DNA from 4 places in the Peribacillus sp. 05N428 genome. Region 4 is predicted to be linked to each of the others. Evidence: riboswitches for the same ligand, from Rfam matches in the RefSeq annotation. Region 4 holds a riboswitch; each other region holds the start of a gene.

Evidence for each region. A riboswitch is a leader RNA that binds a small molecule or an ion and turns the genes downstream of it on or off. The one in region 4 is predicted to bind S-adenosylmethionine.
Region 1: another riboswitch for S-adenosylmethionine. It lies ahead of mmuP (S-methylmethionine permease); the one in region 4 lies ahead of AC1DIV_RS09355 (methionine ABC transporter ATP-binding protein).
Region 2: another riboswitch for S-adenosylmethionine. It lies ahead of AC1DIV_RS07125 (YezD family protein); the one in region 4 lies ahead of AC1DIV_RS09355 (methionine ABC transporter ATP-binding protein).
Region 3: another riboswitch for S-adenosylmethionine. It lies ahead of AC1DIV_RS13500 (methionine biosynthesis PLP-dependent protein); the one in region 4 lies ahead of AC1DIV_RS09355 (methionine ABC transporter ATP-binding protein).

Annotation. Positions count from the first base shown of each region.
Region 1 covers NZ_JBFTMS010000029.1:41,845-46,059, forward strand. The annotation lists gene AC1DIV_RS21690 (ring-cleaving dioxygenase) at 1-889, shown strand, start outside; gene AC1DIV_RS21695 (alpha/beta hydrolase) at 889-1,497, shown strand; gene AC1DIV_RS21700 (flavin reductase family protein) at 1,516-2,124, shown strand; SAM riboswitch class I at 2,309-2,411, shown strand; gene mmuP (S-methylmethionine permease) at 2,495-3,889, shown strand; gene mmuM (homocysteine S-methyltransferase) at 3,879-4,215, shown strand, end outside.
Region 2 covers NZ_JBFTMS010000005.1:131,189-135,403, forward strand. The annotation lists gene AC1DIV_RS07110 (SDR family NAD(P)-dependent oxidoreductase) at 1-177, shown strand, start outside; gene AC1DIV_RS07115 (TetR/AcrR family transcriptional regulator) at 351-938, shown strand; gene ssuE (NADPH-dependent FMN reductase) at 1,126-1,659, shown strand; SAM riboswitch class I at 1,940-2,048, shown strand; gene AC1DIV_RS07125 (YezD family protein) at 2,205-2,348, shown strand; gene AC1DIV_RS07130 (phosphoadenylyl-sulfate reductase) at 2,518-3,234, shown strand; gene sat (sulfate adenylyltransferase) at 3,287-4,215, shown strand, end outside.
Region 3 covers NZ_JBFTMS010000012.1:47,876-52,090, forward strand. The annotation lists gene AC1DIV_RS13485 (ABC transporter ATP-binding protein) at 1-342, shown strand, start outside; gene AC1DIV_RS13490 (hypothetical protein) at 400-642, opposite strand; gene fumC (class II fumarate hydratase) at 752-2,134, opposite strand; SAM riboswitch class I at 2,461-2,574, shown strand; gene AC1DIV_RS13500 (methionine biosynthesis PLP-dependent protein) at 2,661-3,773, shown strand; gene metC (cystathionine beta-lyase) at 3,770-4,215, shown strand, end outside.
Region 4 covers NZ_JBFTMS010000007.1:95,310-99,524, reverse strand. The annotation lists gene AC1DIV_RS09360 (methionine ABC transporter permease) at 1-507, opposite strand, end outside; gene AC1DIV_RS09355 (methionine ABC transporter ATP-binding protein) at 500-1,534, opposite strand; SAM riboswitch class I at 1,688-1,800, opposite strand; gene AC1DIV_RS09350 (O-acetylhomoserine aminocarboxypropyltransferase/cysteine synthase family protein) at 1,918-3,228, opposite strand; SAM riboswitch class I at 3,328-3,435, opposite strand; gene AC1DIV_RS09345 (thioredoxin family protein) at 3,580-3,888, opposite strand; gene AC1DIV_RS09340 (toprim domain-containing protein) at 3,892-4,215, opposite strand, start outside.

The DNA of each region.
Region 1 (4,215 bases), on a different contig from region 4:
GAATGTGGATTTTTATGCTGGAGTAATGGGAATGCGTATGGTGAAGAAAACCGTTAATTTTGATGATCCAGGCACCTATCATTTATATTTCGGAGATGAATCCGGTTCACCGGGCACAATCATCACTTTCTTTCCTTGGCCTGAGGCATACCGAGGGACAATTGGCTCCGGACAAGTGGGGATTACAACATATGCCGTTCCGGAGGGTTCAATGGGCTTCTGGGAAAAGCGTTTGGGTAAATTTAATATAGACTTTGAAAAGGTTTCACGTTTCGGTGAGGAATATCTTGAATTCCAAGACCCACATGGTTTGCAACTTGAACTGGTTGAGCGTAAAGAAGGTAAAAATAGCGAGTGGTCATTCGGCGGTGTACCAGCTGATAAGGCGGTCAAGGGATTCGGCGGAGCTGTATTATTGACGTCAAAACCGATCAAAACGATGGAGCTATTAGAGGAAGTGATGGGCCTGCAGAAGATTGGGGAAGAGGGCGATTTCATCCGCTTCAAATCCACATCTGATATCGGGAATTTAATCGATGTTAAAAAAACGGTTTTACCAAACGGTAAAATCGGAGTGGGAACTGTCCATCACATTGCATGGCGTGCAAGCGATAATGAAGATCATAAAGAATGGAGGGAGCATATCGGTAACCATGGCTATGGTGTGACACCCTTTACAGACCGACAATACTTCGATGCGATTTATTTCAGGGAAGATGGAGGCATACTCTTTGAAGTTGCCACAGATCCACCTGGCTTTGCTCATGATGAAACGAAGGAAACGATGGGCAGTAAATTAATGCTGCCGCCATGGTTGGAAGAAAAACGGGAAGTTATGGAAAAAACGTTACTGCCGGCAGTGCCGAGAGTACTAGAGGAGGATAAATGATGAAACATATTTTTCAAAAAGGAAGTAATCCAGAAGCTCCGTTACTACTGCTGTTACATGGCACTGGAGGAACGGAAACAGATCTCTTGCCATTATCCGAAATGGTTTCACCGGGTTCATCCGTACTGAGCGTACGGGGAAATGTACTTGAAAATGGAATGCCCCGTTATTTCCGACGGTTAGCTGAAGGGGTTTTTGATGAAGAGGATTTGATCTTCCGGACGAAGGAGCTTTATGACTTCTTGGAATCAGCGTCCGGAAAATATGACTTCGACCGTGACAGAGTGGTGGCATTAGGTTATTCCAATGGTGCAAATATAGCGGCAAGTTTGCTGTTCCATTACGAGGGGGCATTACAAGGAGCGATTCTTCATCATCCAATGGTTCCAAGACGAGGGATCGCTTTGCCGTCCCTTTCAGATATACCTGTATTTATAGCTGCAGGTAAAAACGATCCGATTTGCCCGGCAGAAGAAACTGATGAACTTAATCAACTTTTACAGCAAGCTGGCGCTACAGTTGAAGTTCAGTGGGAAAATTACGGTCATCAGTTGACACGTTCAGAGGTTGATGCAGCAGGTTTATGGTTTCAAAAGAACTTTTTATAAGAATGAGAGGGAATGAAGATGATTTCTGTTAATCCTGAAAGTCTGACTGAACGGGATAATTATAAGTTTTTGACTGGAAGCATTATACCGAGACCTGTAGCGCTGGTTACGACACAATCCGAAACCGGTACAATCAATATAGCGCCGTTCAGCTTTTTTAACATAGTCAGTTCAAATCCTCCGATGATTTCCATTTCTGTTCAACGGAAAGAAGGAGTTTCAAAGGATACAGCCCGAAATGCAATTCAAACAGGTGAGTTCGTTGTTCATATCACTGACGAAAATAATGTTGCAGATGCAAATCGAACGGCAAAGGAACTCCCATCTGAAGAAAGTGAATTGGGTCTTACTAACTTCAATCTGGCAGTTAGTGATAGGGTATCCGTACCAGGATTGGAAGAAGCGAAGGTGCGTTTTGAATGTACATTAGAGCAATCGATTCCATTGGCAGGTTCCAAGAATGAACCTGGTTGTGATTTACTGATAGGGAAAATAGTCTGCTATCATATAGAGCAAGATATATATCATAATGGCCGTATTGACCCGAATGGGCTAAAACCTGTAGCGAGATTAGCCGGTCATACTTATACAAGACTAGGGGAATTATTTGAAATAGAACGTCCTTAAGGAAAAAGACCAACATGACCCCGGTTAGTTTTATTTGCCATTATAATACGCTTAGCGCTTGTTCCAAAAACAATTTAATATTAATGCCCCAGCCATGATCGTTAGCATTTAAAAGGAAGTCATTACATTCCGAAACAAAACTTGACAATTTTTTCATAGCTTGATAAAGTTATAAAAAAATAATTTCTTATCCAGAGAGGTGGAGGGACTGGCCCTATGAAACCTCAGCAACAGGTCTACAAAGACACTGTGCTAATTCCAGGGGGTGAAACCTTGATAGATAAGACCGTACGTGTTTATTTGTCAGTAACGCACTCTTTTTTAGAGTGCGTTTTCGTTTTTTCTGGATGCAAGATTAAGGAGAGTTAGAATGGAAAACAAAAGGAAGCATGATTTTCAAAGGCAAATGCAAGCACGGCATATCATAATGCTATCGCTTGGCGGGGTGATTGGAACTGGTTTATTCTTAAGTTCGGGTTATACGATTCAACAGGCTGGCCCGTTCGGAACCATCCTTTCGTATCTGATTGGTGCATTAGTGGTTTATCTAGTCATGCTATGTCTAGGTGAACTGTCAGTGCATATGCCCGAGACAGGTGCGTTTCATAGTTACGCAGCCAAATACATCGGACCAGGGACAGGGTATACAGTAGCCTGGTTGTATTGGCTAACCTGGACTGTTGCACTAGGTTCGGAATTCACGGCTGCAGGATTGTTGATGCAGCGATGGTTTCCATCAATCAGTGTCTGGATATGGAGTGCTCTATTTGCCATTTTGGTCTTGGCATTAAATGCGTGGACCGTTAAGTTTTTCGCTGAATCCGAATTCTGGTTTGCGTCTATTAAAGTATTTGCTATTGTGATATTCATTATTCTGGGAGCTGCGGCAATGGTAGGTTTCATTCCAATGATTAACGCACAATCAGCTCCGTTATTTTCCAATGTTACAAGTGCAGGTTTATTTCCAAATGGTGCTTTTGCCATTCTAATGACGATGCTCGCTGTGAATTTTGCATTTTCTGGAACTGAATTGATCGGAGTTGCAGCTGGAGAAACTGTGAATCCTGAAAAAACGATTCCAAAGGCAATCCGTATGACATTATGGAGATTGATTATCTTTTTTGTAGGTACCATCGTTGTTTTATCCGCATTATTGCCTGTTTCGGATGCAAGCGTATTAGAGAGCCCCTTTGTTGCCGTTCTAGAACGAATTGGAGTGCCATATGCAGCGGATATTATGAACTTTGTTATATTAACTGCCATTTTGTCTGCTGCAAACTCAGGACTATATGCCTCATCCAGGATGCTTTGGTCACTTGCAGATAAGAAAACTATTTCACCAATATTTGCAAAATTGACAAAACGGGGTGTTCCCTTGAATGCAGTCCTTTTCAGTATGCTGGGCGGTGTTTTAGCACTTTTCTCGAGTATTATTGCGCCGGATACTGTATATATAGTGCTTGTATCCATTTCTGGACTAGCCGTGGTTATAGTTTGGATGAGTATTAGCGCGTCACAGTTTCTATTTCGCAGACGATATATAAACGAAGGAAACTCAGTTAATGATTTGGCTTATCATACACCATTATATCCATTCGTACCAATCGTTTCATTTATGCTATGTCTTGCTTCTTGCATAGGAATTGCATTTGATCCTACACAAAGAATTGCACTATATTGTGGCATTCCGTTTATTTTGTTTTGCTATGGAAGTTATTATCTGACACAAACCATAAAGAAAAGAGGAATAGACAATGAAGAATAAAATTAACCCAATTGAAACAATTTTACGAGGTCATTCAGTCATGATTTTGGACGGAGCTTTAGCTACAGAGCTTGAAAGTCATGGGTGTGATTTGGACGATCCCCTGTGGTCTGCACGTGTATTGCTTGAAAATCCAGAAGTGATTTACCAGGTGCACTCTGACTACTTTCGAGCTGGTGCTGACTGTGCGATAACGGCAAGCTATCAAGCAACGGTTGAAGGTTTCGCCCTCCGCGGAATACAAGAAAAAGAGGCATTGGATCTAATCAGGAAAACGGTTTTACTTGCAAGACAAGCAAGAGATGAATTTTGGAAGGAAGAATATC
Region 2 (4,215 bases), on a different contig from region 4:
ATACAAGGTTATCAAGACATGGGAATCATTGATAAATTGAATGCAAGTCAAATGCGCGGTGAATTGATTAAGCCAGAAGCCATTACAAATGCCGTCTATCTATTATCGTTAGAGGAAGCGGATGCGATCAATGGAAGTGTAGTCATGGTCGATGACGGCTATGCATCTTTTAAGTGATTTTCATAAATAGAAAACATCGTCCCAACCAGACGATGTTTTCTATTTATGATATATGGGAATATTGAATTCTAATAGATCAAAGGTAATATTGACCGATTGGTACCAGCGATATATCATGGGAAATAGATGGGTGAAACCGGTCTTATCTTTATAAAAGAAGGTTGATATTTTTGAAAAAAGGGCAGCAAACCAAAGAACGAATCATAAATGTAGCCCGGACTCTTTTTGCCACTAAAGGTTTTGACATGACAAGAACGAATGAAATTGCCTCTGCATGCAATGTTTCCGAAGCTACTATTTACAAATACTTTGACAGCAAAAAAAATTTGCTTTTGGCTACAATTACCCCTAATGAAAAAGAGGAATTTGAAGATGGGACTAGCCATCTATCCACGGATGATCTAGTGGAGAATCATGTTACTACCATGATAAAAAAAATTCTTGAAAATAAAGAACAGTTTTCGATATTATTTAGGGAAACACAATTCGATCAAGATATTTCAAAGCAATATGTAGATCAGATTTTCAAGCCAAATGCCAGGCATATTGAAATACAGAAGAGAATAGATAGCGGAGAGATACAATATATCTCTGATATTATTTTATTTAATGTAGGGATCATTTCTTTCACATTGGCTTTATCTACACATTATGAGATCCATCAACAAAAAAAGGAGCCATATTTTACTTCTGAACGAATTAAGAGCATTGCTCAACTTTTGGTATATGGTATTCATGGGAAACAAAATCATACATAATGAAACGGTCATATTTAAGGGCATGAGCATCAAGCCGTAAATATGACCGTTTCTTTTTTCATTCAGAGTAGATGTCCAGAGTGTAAGATTTGACTTATATTTTTCAGACAATTACGATAAATGTATACTTCACGAAATGCTTTAAGAAAATTATATCTGGAAATCTTGTAACATTGGAGGGTATCAAATGAGCGATATCGTAATTTTATCAGGAAGTCCGGCTATTCCATCAAGAACGGACATTTCACTAAAACATATTCAATCATTAGTCGAAAATGCAGGATTTACTACAGCTTATTTCTCGATTACGGATTTCTCAGCAGATGATTTATTCCAAGGGAAATATAATAGCGAGGATATCTCAAAGCTTTCAGAGAGAATTCAAGCGGCCAGAGGAGTCATTATAGGTTCACCGGTTTATAAGGCTTCTTATACAGGTGTATTGAAAGCATTGATTGATTTGCTGCCAGAAGGTGCTTTTAAGGGGAAGCCGGTGCTGCCAATCATGATTGGTGGAAGTAACAGGCATCTATTGGCGATTGATTATGCGCTTAAACCATTAATTTCAATATTAAAAGGCGAGCCGCTGCAGGGGATTTATTTTGTTGATAAGGAAATAGATAAACAGAATCCAGAAAACCCGATCAATGATTTGCATTTAATTGATCGCGTCCAGAGTCAGGTTCAAGAATTTGTAGAAGCGATACAGTTAAGAAATTAATGACTTCAATAAATTAATTCCTTCTATAAAAAGACTGGAACCCTAGAAATTTTTTTTAGAATAACACGCGTCAATAATAGGCCTAATAATGAAAATAGACTCATTTTTTTGGAGACTTTATCTAAAAAGACGAGTCTATTTTCGCATTTATATGAACATAAAATCATAAATTGAATAGTGTGTATAAAAATAACAGTTCATCCATAATATTAAACCAAGTTATTTTATAAGAAAACTCCATTGACAAGGATTAAATATATGTTAATATTTAAAATAATAAAACTTATCCAGAGCGACGGAGGGAATTGGCCCTTTGAAGTCCAGCAACCTGCATGATGGATGCAAGGTGCTACCTCCAACAAAATGTTGATCATTTTGGAAGATAAGGTAAAGATATTTACCTTGCGATCTTTCCATCATGGAAAGATTTTTGTTTTTTGTGAAAATTTTAGGAAGACCATAACAATGTAAGTTTGTATGGAATTATATAAATCTAAGAAATTTAAAATAAAATATTCGCGGATTTTCTTAAAGGAGGAACTGGTTTGGATAAAGAGAATCAGCTTGAAGAAATTTTTGAACGACTTCAAGAAATGCTTAATTCAATGAAATATGGATCCATTACACTTATTGTCCAGGATGGTAAAATCATTCAAATGGAGAGAAATGAAAAACTAAGAATTAAATAAGGTATCTGCTGACTAGAAAAACTAGAGGCGGGTTTAACTGATATAAAGAGAGTATTGGTTAGATTCGTCTCTTTTTCCTAGATTCAAATAACCCGGGGAATATTACAACGGGAATTGATCAACAGTTACTCTAACCTGATACAGCAAGTTTTTAGAGGGGGCTACAAAGTTGGCTGCATTAATAAACTATGAAAATTTCAATACAGGGGACTTCCCTGTATTTCCTGCAGACAGTGAGACAAAAGGTGCTTTGGAAGTTCTGCAATGGGCGAATGACCATTATGGAGACAAACTGATTTATGCTTGCAGTTTTGGTATTGAAGGCATCGTGCTTACGGATTTATTGGCGAAGGTCAATCCTTCGGCTAAAATAGTTTTCCTTGATACAGATGTTCATTTTGAGGAAACTTACCAATTGATCGAGGAAGTGAAGAAGCGATATCCGAAGCTTTTGATCGAAATGAAGAAACCTGACTTGACGCTTGAGGAACAAGCGGCGGAATATGGCGATGAATTATGGCTTAGTGATTCCAATAAGTGCTGTAACATCCGTAAAATCGTTCCGCTTACAGATGTGCTTTCATCGGCAACAGCCTGGCTTTCGGGACTGCGGAGGGAGCAATCCGAAACAAGGGCTAAGACCGAGTATATCAATAAGGATAATAAGTTCAAATCAGTTAAAATATGCCCACTCATACATTGGACATGGAAAGATGTTTGGCGCTATGCCCACAAAAATGGACTTCCATATAATGTCCTGCATGATAATGGATATCCGAGCATTGGATGTAAAACGTGTACTGCACCTGCCTTCAATGCAGATGATTTACGCTCAGGCCGTTGGCAAGGAGCTCAAAAAACGGAATGCGGATTGCATTTATCTTAAATAAATAGAAATTATAGGCTTAAATAAATAGAAGCCATAGGGGGAAATTAGAATGACAATCAGTTTACCGCACGGAGGAACATTAATCGATCTTTGGGAACCAAAATATGATTTTAGTAAAATAACGAAGTCAATCGAAATCGATGAAATTGCTTTAAGCGATCTTGAATTGATAGGCACTGGTGCCTACAGCCCGATTAAAGGATTCTTTACAAAAAGTGACTATGAGACAGTGGTGAAGGATATGAGGCTTAGCAGCGGACATGTATGGAGCATCCCGATTACGCTGCCTTTGACCGAAGAAGCTGCAGAAAGCCTTACTATAGGTGAAGAAGTAACATTAACCCATGAAGGTGAAACTTACGGGGTTCTCTCCGTTTCCGATATTTACACTCCAGATAAGCAATTGGAAGCGACATTGGTATATCAAACAGATGATGAGAAGCATCCTGGAGTGAAAAATTTATATAACCGCGGGGATGTATATGTCGGCGGGGAAATAAAGTTGATCAAGAGAATAGAGCGTCCGCTATTTCAAGCTCATTATTTGGACCCAGTCGAGACAAGGAAGGCTTTCGCTGAAAAAGGATGGGAAACGGTTGTCGGTTTCCAAACGAGGAACCCTGTTCACCGTGCACATGAATATATCCAAAAGACAGCATTGGAAATCGTCGACGGTTTATTCTTAAATCCTCTAGTCGGTGCCACTAAATCAGATGACATTCCGGCAGATGTAAGAATGGAAAGCTATAAAGTGCTGCTTGATAAATATTATCCTAAGGATCGCGTCTCCCTTGCAGTTTTCCCTGCTGCCATGCGTTATGCAGGACCTAGAGAAGCCATTTTCCACGCGATGGTCCGTAAAAATTATGGTTGTACCCATTTTATCGTCGGACGTGATCATGCGGGTGTGGGCGATTATTATGGCACATACGATGCTCAAAAAATCTTTGGGAATTTCAATGCAGATGAGTTAGGGAT
Region 3 (4,215 bases), on a different contig from region 4:
CTACGTGATCAAGGATATGTCGGAAAAGAAGTAATCCTTGGCATCCGTCCGGAAGATTTCCATAATGAAGGAGCTTATTTCACGGAGTCCCCTAACACTACATTCACGACCCAAATTGATGTAGCCGAACTCATGGGCGCGGAGATCATGCTCTACTCCACTTTAGAGGGGCAGGACTTCGTTGCAAGGGTCGATGCCAATAACATTATCCAGGCAGGCGAAAAGATCGAACTTGCGCTCGACATGAATAAAGCGCACTTTTTTGATAAAGGGACAGAACATCGCATTTTAGTTGAAGAAGATGAACAGATGCAGGAAAGCATGAAGTTATCTGCCAATTAAACATGAAAAGACCCATTCATTATGGGTCTTTTTACGTTTATTAAAATAAAGGGCGATTCATTCCTGGACCAATACCACTTCATCATGTCCGCATTCAGGGCATTTCATGAGATGGGGGCATTGCCCTTTTTGAAGGGATTGAGGGTATCCGTCGTTTTCTTTAAGTATGTCGATATCCATATAAGCACTGTAATCATCAGCATAATCCATGAATTTCCCTTTATCCTCAAGTTCACTGCCGCATTCCGGGCAATCTACATGAATTTTTCTTAGACCGTTGCAAAGCGGGCATATAGACATTGTTTTTCCTCCTGTTCCAGATACTTATGATTTCAGTATTTGTCGATTCCAGTATTTTAACACATGGAAACACCCTCCCTAATGCTAGAGGGAGGGTACTTCCATCCAATTATTTATTAACCATGTTAGCAGGATCGACCCATGCTTTGAATTCATCTTCCGTAAGGAACTCCAGTTTCAATGCCGCTTCTTTTAACGTGGAGTTGTCCTTGAAGGCAGTTTTGGCAATCTTGGCTGCTTTTTCATAACCGATATGCGGGTTCAATGCTGTTACCAGCATAAGGGAACGCTCTACATTTTCTTTAATCTTATCTTCATTTGCAGTGATGCCAACCGCACAATTATCGTTGAAGGAATGAATGCCTTCCGTCAATAATTTGACCGTTTGCAGGAAGTTATAGATGATGACTGGTTTGAACACATTCAATTCAAAGTTACCTTGGCTTGCTGCAAAGCCAATTGTAGCATCGTTACCCACGATTTGTGTCGCAATCATGGTAAGCGCTTCACTTTGGGTCGGATTGACTTTACCTGGCATGATGGAGCTGCCCGGCTCGTTTTCCGGAATGGCAATTTCTCCGATTCCGCTTCTCGGTCCGCTTGCAAGCCATCTGACATCGTTCGCAATTTTCATTAAATCCGCCGCCAATGCTTTCAAAGCACCGTGTGCGTAGACGATTTCGTTATGGCTAGTCAATGCATGGAACTTATTATCAGATGTGACAAAAGGATATCCTGTATCCGCTGCAATTTGTTTGGCAGAAAGTCCCGGGAATTCTTTCTTTGTATTGATTCCGGTTCCTACAGCCGTTCCGCCTAAAGCAAGGTTCAATAGTTTTTGGCTGCTTTCCTCAATCATCGCCAAATCTTTATCGAGCATCGCTTTCCAACCGGAAATTTCTTGTCCTAATGTTAAGGGTGTAGCATCTTGAAGATGTGTCCGGCCGATTTTCACGACATCCCAAAATTCTTTTTCTTTTGTATCGAATGTATCACGAAGTGCTTTGATGGCAGGAACCAATTTTTCAGCGACTTCCATAAAGGCTGCAATATGCATGGCAGTCGGGAAAGTATCATTTGAGCTTTGTGCCTTGTTAACATCATCATTCGGGTGAAGGATTTCCGATTCACCATTTTCTTTTAACCATTCATTCCCTTTGTTCGCGACCACTTCATTCACATTCATATTACTTTGCGTACCGCTTCCCGTTTGCCAAACTACAAGCGGGAAATGTTCATCAAGCGTACCTTCAAGGATTTCGCCGCAAATCTTGACGATGGCGTTCTTTTTAACTTCGGAAAGATCACCAAGATCAAAGTTCACCTTTGCAGCAGCTTGTTTAACGTATGCAAATGCACGAACCAATTCAATCGGCATTTTTTCGTTACCGATTTTGAAATTGTTACGGCTTCTCTCAGTTTGTGCTCCCCAATATTTATCAGCAGGAACTTTCACTTCACCCATCGTATCTCGTTCGATTCTGTATTCCATGTGTTCTCCTCCTAAGTTTGCACTATTCATTGAAGAATTTTTGCATATGAAATGAATAATGTCGGATTATTCTTTCTCTCCATACATTGTACAAACTTTATTATTTTAAAGCAAAAATATCCCGCTGACCCTTTCCATATTTCTGAAAAATCCTAGGCCATTCATATTTAGATGAAAATTTGGATATTCTTTTTTGACACATAAAGTGTAGGCACCGCTAGGCTTCAATTGACCTGGCCATGAACACCAACACATCATCACTCCCAAAATGTCCTTGACAGTATTTTGTATATATAGTAAATTCAAAAGAAATTGAATAATCTAAACTCTTATCGAGAGAGGTAGAGGGAATGGCCCGATGACACCTCAGCAACCTTCATTTGTTTCAAACCAATGAAAAGGTGCTAATTCCACAAGTTTATGAACTTGGAAGATAAGAAGAATGACTCGTCACTACTTAATCAAAGTCTTCTTCTTAAAGAAGACTTTTTTTTATTTTATTTAACTCAAAGGAGCAGTGAAAACCATGTATAAACCTGAAACATATCTTGCTCAATTAGGAAATCGCAGTGAAACGGCGACAGGAACAGTCAATCCGCCGGTATACTTTTCAACAGCTTTTCGCCACGAAGGAATCGGTCAATCGACGGGATTCGACTACACAAGGACAGGTAACCCTACCCGCCAGCTATTGGAGCGATCCATCGCCGATCTGGAAAAAGGAGACCAAGGCTATGCCTGCAGTTCAGGAATGGCCGCCATCTCCACTATACTCGCCCTTTTTAAATCTGGTGATGCGTGGATTGTCAGTGAAGATCTTTATGGCGGTACATATCGGCTGTTAGAACAAGGTTTTAAAAAATGGGGATTGCAGTGTGACTATGTAAACACTTGTTGTTTGGAGGATATCGAAAAAGCCATCACTCCTCACACGAAAGCCATCTTCATCGAAACTCCCACTAACCCTCTTATGCAGCAAACGGATATTAGCGCCGTTGCCGCATTGGCTAAACGATATAATTTATTGCTAATCGTTGATAACACTTTTTACACGCCTCTTATTCAACAACCCATCTTGCTTGGAGCGGATATTGTGATCCACAGTGCAACCAAGTATCTCGGTGGTCATAATGATGTGCTCGCCGGACTGATCGTTGCTAGCGGCGCTGAGTTATGTGATGCACTGGCCTTCCATCATAATGGCACTGGAGCTGTCTTGAGCCCATTTGATTCTTGGCTGTTGATGCGCGGAATGAAAACCCTGGCATTGCGGATGGAGCGTCATGAAAAGAATGCCAAGATACTTGTAGATTACTTATCGGAGCATGATTGTGTTACGGACGTATTGTATCCAGGCCGAGGCGGCATGATTTCTTTCCGCATCATTGATGAAGCGGCGGTCAACCCATTTTTACAATCGCTCTCATTAATTTCCTTTGCAGAAAGCCTTGGAGGGGTCGAAAGCTTCATCACCTATCCTGCCACACAAACACATGCCGATATACCGCTTGAAGTCAGAATGGCAAACGGGGTTTGTAATCGATTGCTCCGCTTCTCCGTTGGCATCGAAGATAGCGACGATTTGATTGGTGACTTGCAGCAAGCATTCGCACATGTAAAAAGGGAGGCACTACGATGACAGATCATGATTTTAGCTTTGAAACGAAATTACTTCATAATCAACATAAATTCGATCCGGTAACGGGCGGTGTGAGCGTCCCCATTCAGCATGCATCGACTTTCCATCAATCCGATATCGATCAATTCGGCAAATATGACTACAGCAGAAGCGGGAACCCAACTCGCGAGGCACTTGAAGATATCATTGCCGATCTAGAGGAAGGCACTCACGGCTTTGCCTTTTCATCAGGTATGGCTGCCATTTCAACAGCCTTCCTCCTATTGTCTGCCGGAGACCATATCGTCATTTCCGAAGATGTGTATGGCGGAACGTTCAGGATGGTCACAAGCGTATTGAACCGTTTCAATATTGAGCATACCTTCGTTGACATGACGGACCTTGAAAGTGTCAAAGCGGCGGTTCAGCCAAATACCAGGGCCATATACATTGAAACGCCTTC
Region 4 (4,215 bases):
GGCCATCGCGGTATATCCAACCAATGCAATCGATGTTACCGTAATCCCGGAAATAAGGGCAGGCATCGACTCTGGAAGAAGGACCTTCCAAATGATCGTGCTCGTTTTTGCCCCCATCGATTTAGCGGCTTCAATTACACCTTTATCGATTTCACGGAGGCCGATTTCAACCATACGCGCATAAAATGGGGCCGCACCGATAATAAGTGCCGGCAGTGCAGCGTTCTCACCGATCATGGAACCGACAAGCGCTTTAGTGAAAGGAATGAGCAGCACGATCAAAATAAGAAATGGAATGGAACGGAATATATTGACGACAGCACTCATGACTCCGTTGACAGCCCGGTTTTGCCACATATTACCCTTCCCTGTCAGGAAAAGGATCAATCCTAGTATTATGCCTATAAAAAAGGTTGCCACTACAGAGACGCTTGTCATGTAAAGCGTTTCTTTCGTAGCTTCAATGATGTCTTCCCAATCAACATTCGGCAATAATTCTTCAAGCATGAGTAATCACCTCCACGCCTACCTGCTGTGCTCTAATGAATTCGATTGCGCGGAGCATTTCATCCTCTTTGCCATCTAGATGGATAAACAATGTTCCATATGAACCGCTTCTTGTTTGGGATATCTTACCTTGAACGATATTGACATCCAACTCGAAGTTACGTACAAGCTTGGTGATCAATGGGCTTTCTGCATGATCACCTACAAAGGTCAATTGAATCACTTTGCCGGCTGGATAGCGTTCGAGCAAATGGTCCATCGTTTCTTTCGTTTCTTCCGGTTCCGTTACCTGTTGGACGAAACGCTTCGTCATTTGTTCTTTAGGATTCTTGAAGACATCCAGGACAGGACCCTGTTCAACAACCTGCCCGCTTTCCATCACGGCGACGCGATGGCAGATTTTACGTATTACATGCATTTCATGCGTAATCAAGACGATCGTCAATCCCAAACGCTGATTGATGTCAACAAGCAATTCGAGTATGGAGTCGGTAGTCTGCGGATCCAATGCAGAAGTCGCTTCATCACACAGCAGAACTTTAGGGTCATTTGCCAGAGCCCTGGCTATTCCCACCCTTTGCTTTTGCCCTCCGCTTAATTGCGAAGGATAGGCCTTTTCCCTGCCTTCAAGTCCGACTAACTTGATCAATTCGTTCACACGCTTGGTGCGTTCAGGTTTAGAAACTCCTGCAATTTCCAAAGGGAAAGATATATTCTCCTGAACGGTCCTTGACCATAATAGATTGAAATGTTGGAAAATCATGCTGATTTCTTGACGGGCCTTACGGAGCTGAGCCCCTTTAATTTTTGAAATTTCCTTTTCAGCCACCACAACGGATCCCTCTGTCGGTGTTTCCAATCCATTGAGCATTCTGATCAAAGTACTTTTCCCCGCTCCACTGTAACCGATGATACCGAAAATCTCGCCTTTATTTATTTCAACATTCACATTATTTACAGCCTTGATCGTCTCACTGTTTCCTTTTCCTGTTCGGAACAGCTTACTGACTTTCGTCAATGTAATCATTAACCCTCACCTCTTTTATCCAATAAAACCTATGAACTTAGTTGATTTCTCTACATTATTAGTCTGTTTCTCCTATCATGTAAAAGTTTTCCCAATTAAAATAGAAAAAACCTTTCTGCATGAGCAGAAAGGCAGGTGAAGAAACAGGCCTTCCTCTCATCTTCCAAAGTGATTAAACTTTGTGTGAATTGGCACCTTTCCAAGGAAATCTCCTTGTCGGTTGCCGGGTTTCATCGGGCACATCCCTCCACCTCTCTTGATAAGAGCTAATATATAGAATATTTGTACATCATTAAGTTCTTTAGTATGGAGAAATTTTATCATAGATAAAAAAGGAGCGCAATGTATATTATTTCTAGTACAAGAATGAACAGGAACTTTACTTAAACCGATTTGGAAGTCAAGGAGACGATATTCGTCGCCTTTTCAATTGCCTGCTCCAAATCTTCTATTAAGTCGTCTACATTTTCAATCCCAATCGATAATCGGACTTGATCGGCACTTACGCCCGCTTTCGCAAGACCCGCCTCATTCAATTGTTGATGGGTCGTACTGGCTGGGTGGATGATCAAGCTCTTCGCATCCCCCACATTAGCCACATGGGACCATAATTCCACCGAATTGATAAGTTTTGCCCCAGCTTCGCGATTACCTTGAATCCCAAATGTCACGACAGATCCAGCTCCCTTTGGCAAATACTTATCCGCAAGGGCTTTATCGGGATGATCCTCATCACCAGGATGTGAAACCCAGGTAACGGCAGGATGGTTTTTTAAATAGTTTATGACAGACTTGGTGTTGGATAGATGCTCTTTCATCCTTACATGCAGCGTTTCAAGTCCAAGCGTAAACTGGAATGCACTTTGGGCACTTAGTGCTGGGCCCAAATCACGGAGTAACTGGACTCGGGCTTTCGTTATGAATGCAGCAGGTCCAACTGCCTCGGCGTATACCAGACCGTCGTAACTTGGGTCAGGCTCCGTGAAGCCAGGGTAGTTCGGCGAGTTCCAATCAAATTTCCCTCCATCCACGATGACACCGCCTAGCGTCGTTCCATTTCCAAGAAGCCATTTTGTAGCGGAATGGATGACAATATCCGCTCCAAAATCAATTGGTTTGCAAAGATACGGTGTCGCGAAGGTATTATCAATGATTAAAGGTATGCCGGCTTCGTGGGCAATTTCCGCTACCGCTTCAATATCGAGCACCCTCAAACTTGGATTTCCGATCGTTTCAGCAAAAATGGCTTTAGTTCTTGGCGTAATCGCCCTTTTGAAGTTTTCAGGGTCATCGGGAGAAACGAACTTCACTTTGATCCCATATTTAGGAAGAGTGTTTTCAAAAAGGTTATACGTACCGCCATATAATGTAGAGGCAGAAACAATCTCATCCCCTGCAGCGGCGATATTCAGGATTGAAAGTGAGATGGCGGCCATTCCGCTTGCCGTTGCCAATCCGCCGATACCGCCTTCCAATAAAGCCATCCTTTCCTCAAAAACACTGACCGTGGGATTATGAAGCCGTGTATATATATAGCCATTCTCCTTTAGGCCAAATAAATTCGCTGCATGGTCGGTGTCCTTGAACAAGTATGCATTGCTTTGGTAGATAGGAACGGCACGGGCACCTGTTTCATCAGCTTGGAGACCGCCATGAACACTTAATGTTTCGAAACGCAACTTTTTCTCTGACATATAATTTCACCTTTTTCTATGGATTTAGTTGGATTTATATGAAATCTGGCTTTTTATAAACAAAAAAACCACTTCAATAAGAAGAGGTTTCAAGAACACACCTCATCTACCAGAGCCAACACTCTGCTGGAATTAGCACCGTATATAAAAATTTATACCGGTTGCCGGGCTTCGTCGGGCCAGTCCCTCCGCCACTCTTGATAAGAACTATTAAATTCTGCCATTACTTAATTCAAAATATAGCATTTTAGATTAAATCAGTCAATGAATTGTTAGAATATTCTTTGTTTTTCTCTTCTCTCATTCAAATGTCAGCAACAAAGAAAACCAACCGCGGTTCTGATTGGTTTCCTAGCTGATTTCCTTAAGCAATCCGTACAAATAAGGAACGGATTGAAAGGCATATATTTTTTTGTGCAGCTGCCCTTCTTTGAAAAGCAATAAGCAAGGAACACTTTCGATTTCATATGATTCGGCAATTGCTTGGACATAGTTCATATTCATTTTGCCTGCCTTCAATTCCGGAAAAAGCTCCAAGGATATCGTCAACATCTTGGAGGCCACCTGACAGGTGCCGCATAAAGGTGTATATAAATATAAGCAAAAGGTTTCCCCATTTTCAACAGCAAGCTTACACTCTTCTTCTTTCCATTCTTGCATCAATTAGTCGTTCACCCTTTGACTTAGAAATTTCATTTTCACATTCATATTGGCAGATAGGAGCACAGTTGCGATATGATGTTCGGGTGAGCTCTCCACTTCTTTGTACATTTTATTAATATACAGGTGGTTCGCTTCCGGCATTTCCCTTCGGAACTGCTTCCGCAGCTTTTCTCCTGATTCATCTGCGTCAAAAAGGAGATAAACATCACGGTCCATCAATTCATCCACTAATTCATCCAGCTTAGTTAATGATATGGTCCCATTCGTACATATTATTTCCACATCTTCATTTAAAACGGAGGCAACTTTTCTTCTATCGGAACT